2 regions of the Klebsiella africana genome follow, and region 2 is predicted to be linked to the other one. Evidence: predicted binding sites of a transcription regulator. Region 2 holds the regulator's gene; the other holds the start of a gene.
What was found. Region 2 encodes LexA, which represses DNA repair genes until DNA is damaged. Its sites were predicted from a motif close to TNCTGTATGTACATACAGNA; they were not measured.
Positions count from the first base shown of each region.

Region 1: a site for LexA is predicted at 928-947, ahead of dinG (ATP-dependent DNA helicase DinG). Genes of this name have one in related genera too.

Region 1 covers NZ_CP084874.1:3,538,170-3,540,372, reverse strand. The annotation lists gene rhlE (ATP-dependent RNA helicase RhlE) at 1-773, shown strand, start outside; gene dinG (ATP-dependent DNA helicase DinG) at 961-2,203, shown strand, end outside.
Region 2 covers NZ_CP084874.1:4,895,440-4,897,642, reverse strand. The annotation lists gene plsB (glycerol-3-phosphate 1-O-acyltransferase PlsB) at 1-228, opposite strand, end outside; gene LGL98_RS23530 (diacylglycerol kinase) at 357-725, shown strand; gene lexA (transcriptional repressor LexA) at 848-1,456, shown strand; gene dinF (MATE family efflux transporter DinF) at 1,527-2,203, shown strand, end outside.

The sequences.
Region 1 (2,203 bases), 1.4 Mb from region 2:
AGGGTCTGGCCGAGAAACTGCTGCACAACCCGCTGGAAGTGGAAGTGGCACGTCGTAACACCGCCTCCGAGCAGATCACCCAGCACGTCCATTTCGTTGATAAGAACCGCAAGCGCGAACTGCTGTCGCAGCTTATCGGCGAAGGCAACTGGCAGCAGGTGCTGGTGTTTACCCGTACCAAGCATGGCGCCAACCACCTCGCGGAACAGCTGAACAAAGACGGCATCCGCAGCGCGGCAATCCATGGCAACAAGAGCCAGGGAGCGCGTACTCGCGCCCTGGCCGACTTTAAATCCGGCGGCATTCGCGTGCTGGTGGCGACCGATATCGCCGCCCGCGGTCTGGATATCGAAGAGCTGCCGCACGTGGTGAACTACGAGCTGCCGAACGTGCCGGAAGATTATGTCCACCGCATTGGGCGTACCGGTCGCGCGGCGGCCACCGGCGAAGCCTTGTCGCTGGTCTGCGTGGATGAGCATAAGCTGCTGCGCGATATCGAGCGCCTGCTGAAAAAAGAGATCCCACGCATCGCAATTGCCGGCTATGAGCCGGATCCGTCCATTAAAGCCGAACCTATCCAGAACGGTCGCCAGCAGCGCGGCGGCGGTCGTGGTCAGGGTCAGGGACGCGGCGGCCAGAGTCAGGGACGCAGCGGACAGCCGCGCAGCCAGAGCAGCGCCCCGCGTCGTCAGGACGGCGAGGCACCGAAAGCGCGCACTCAGGACGGCAAACCGCCGCGCCGCCGTCGCCCGCGTAAACCGGCTGGCGAATAATATGCTGATGCCCCGGCCGCGATAACGCGGCCCGGCTCAGGCCCGTCTGTCCGCTACGCGGCGGCGGGCCTTTTTCTTTCCATTACACTATTTGTCGAGCACGCTTCCACTCTCAGCAGAAAGCAATACCTCCGGGCAGGCAAAAATGGCACAATAGTGGCTGTTTATACAGTATTCAGGTTTTCTCATGGCTTTGACCGCTGCGCTGAAAGCGCAAATCGCCGCCTGGTATAAGGCGCTTCAGGAACAGATCCCGGACTTTATTCCCCGCCCCCCGCAGCGGCAGATGATCGCCGATGTGGCGAAAACCCTCGCCGGGGAAGAGGGCAGGCATCTGGCTATCGAAGCACCGACCGGCGTCGGTAAAACGCTGTCATACCTGATCCCGGGTATAGCCATCGCCCGGGAGGAACAAAAAACGCTGGTGGTTAGCACCGCCAACGTCGCCCTGCAGGATCAAATCTACAGTAAAGACCTGCCGCTGCTGCGCAAAATCATTCCCGACCTGCGCTTCACCGCCGCCTTTGGCCGCGGGCGCTACGTCTGCCCGCGCAACCTGACGGCGCTGGCTAGCACCGAGCCGTCGCAGCAGGATCTGCTGGCCTTTCTCGATGACGATCTCACGCCGAATAATCAGGCGGAGCAGAAGCTGTGTGCGACCCTGAAGCAGGATCTCGACAGCTACCGCTGGGACGGCCTGCGCGACCATACCGACAAAGCCATCGACGATGCGCTGTGGAGCCGGCTGAGCACCGACAAGGCCAGCTGCCTGAACCGTAACTGCCACTACTATCGCGAGTGCCCGTTCTTTGTGGCGCGGCGGGAAATTCAGGAGGCGGAAGTGGTGGTGGCCAACCATGCGTTGGTGATGGCGGCGATGGAGAGCGAGGCGGTGCTACCGGAGCCGAAAAACCTGCTGTTGGTCCTCGATGAAGGTCATCATCTGCCGGACGTCGCCCGCGACGCGCTGGAGATGAGCGCCGAGATCACCGCCCCCTGGTTTCGCCTGCAGCTGGATCTGTTCTGCAAGCTGGTGGCCACCTGCATGGAGCAGTTCCGCCCGAAAACCACGCCGCCGCTGGCCAATCCGGAGCGGCTCACCGGCCATTGCGAAGAGCTGTTCGAGCTGATTGCCTCGTTGAATAATATTCTCAATCTCTACATGCCCGCCGGTCAGGAAGCGGAGCATCGTTTCCCGATGGGCGAGCTGCCGCAGGAGGTGATGGAGATCTGCCAGCGGCTGGCGAAGCTCACCGAGATGCTGCGCGGCCTGGCGGAGCTGTTCCTGAACGATCTCAGTGAAAAGACCGGCAGCCATGACGTGGTGCGTCTGCATCGGGTGCTGCTGCAGATGAACCGCGCCCTTGGCATGTTTGAAAGCCAAAGCAAGCTGTGGCGCCTGGCGTCGCTGGCGCAGTCCTCAGGCGCGC
Region 2 (2,203 bases):
GCCGTCGATCTCCAGCGGTTCAAGCGGGTCAGGTAAATCATGCGCCAGACATTGGGCGCGCAGCGTCAGCAGGTCCGCCTTCGAGTTATAGGGCAGGACGTACATGACCGGACGCGAGGTATCGAGTCCTAATTCCTGGGCGGGCTCTGCCGGAATAGACTTGCTTTTTACCAGCACCCGTAATGGTAAATTCAGTAATTTATAGTAAATTCGTTGCCAGCCGGACATAAACGATGTGAAGCCTCTGGTTAATCATGCAAATGCGCGGCAAGAATAACAGAAAGCGGGCAAAATTTCCGTTACCGCGCGGCAAACGCGTACACTCATCGACGTCATTTACATAAAAAGGTTTTGCGATGGCCAATAATACCACCGGGTTAACCCGAATCATTAAAGCGGCAGGTTACTCCTGGAAAGGATTTCGCGCGGCGTGGGTCAACGAGGCCGCGTTTCGTCAGGAGGGCGTCGCCGCCATCGTGGCCGTCGCGATCGCCTGCTGGCTGGACGTCGACGCCATCACCCGCGTATTGCTGATTGGCTCGGTCCTGCTAGTGATGATAGTCGAAATTCTCAACAGCGCGATTGAGGCGGTTGTGGATCGTATCGGCTCGGATTTTCACGAGCTTTCAGGGCGCGCCAAAGATATGGGATCGGCGGCGGTTCTGCTGGCGATTATCATCGCGCTGATCACCTGGGGGACGCTGCTGTGGAGCCATTATCATTAACGTTCTTCGCTAACCCTCGCAAAATCTAAACAATCTGCCGATTTTTGTGTGCCATGTGGTTCCAAAATCACCGTTAGCTGTATATACTCACAGCATAACTGTATATACACCCAGGGGGCGGAATGAAAGCGTTAACGACCAGGCAGCAAGAGGTGTTTGATCTCATTCGGGATCATATCAGCCAGACGGGCATGCCGCCGACGCGTGCGGAAATTGCTCAGCGCTTGGGGTTCCGTTCCCCAAACGCGGCGGAAGAACACCTGAAAGCGCTGGCGCGTAAAGGCGCGATCGAGATCGTCTCCGGTGCCTCTCGCGGTATTCGTCTGTTGACGGAAGAAGAGCACGGCCTGCCGCTGATCGGCCGCGTTGCCGCCGGTGAACCGCTGCTGGCGCAGCAGCATATTGAAGGCCACTACCAGGTCGACCCGTCGATGTTTAAACCGAATGCCGACTTCCTGCTGCGCGTTAGCGGTATGTCGATGAAAGACATTGGTATTCTGGATGGCGATCTGCTGGCGGTGCATAAAACTCAGGACGTGCGTAACGGCCAGGTGGTTGTCGCGCGTATCGATGAAGAAGTGACCGTAAAGCGTCTGAAAAAGCAGGGCAATGTCGTTGAACTGCTGCCGGAAAACAGCGAGTTTTCCCCGATCGTCGTCGATCTGCGCCAGCAGAGCTTCACCATTGAAGGTCTGGCCGTCGGCGTGATCCGTAACGGTGAGTGGCTGTAACTCCCGTCTTAACGCAGCGTCATCATGATGCATGACGCTGCGATGTTTCTCCTCTGTCTGGTCCCTCTTCATGCTGCTCAACGCCGCCGATAAAGCACTGTGGCGCCTCGCGCTACCCATGATTTTCTCCAATATCACCGTTCCGCTGCTGGGGCTGGTGGATACGGCCGTGATCGGCCACCTGGACAGCCCGGTATATCTCGGCGGTGTGGCGGTCGGAACGACGGCCACCAGTTTCCTCTTTATGCTGCTGCTGTTTCTGCGTATGAGCACCACCGGGCTCACCGCTCAGGCCTGGGGCGCCAAAGATCCGCAGCGGCTGGCGCGGGCGCTGGTGCAGCCGCTGGCCCTGGCGCTGGGCGCCGGGGTGCTGATTATCCTGCTCCGCCTGCCGCTGATTGACCTCGCTCTGCATATTGTCGGCGGCAGCGAGGCAGTTCTCGAGCAGGCGAGACGGTTTCTCGAAATCCGCTGGCTCAGCGCTCCCGCCTCGCTGGCCAACCTGGTGCTGCTCGGCTGGCTGCTGGGCGTCCAGTACGCCCGGGCGCCGGTTATTCTGCTGGTGGTGGGTAATCTGTTGAATATTGTGCTCGACCTGTGGCTGGTGATGGGCCTGCGGATGAACGTCCAGGGGGCGGCGCTGGCCACGGTCACCGCCGAGTACGCGACCCTGTTCATCGGCCTGGTGATGGCGAAGCGGGTGCTGACGCTGCGCGGTGTGTCGCTGGTCATGCTGAAAAACGCCTG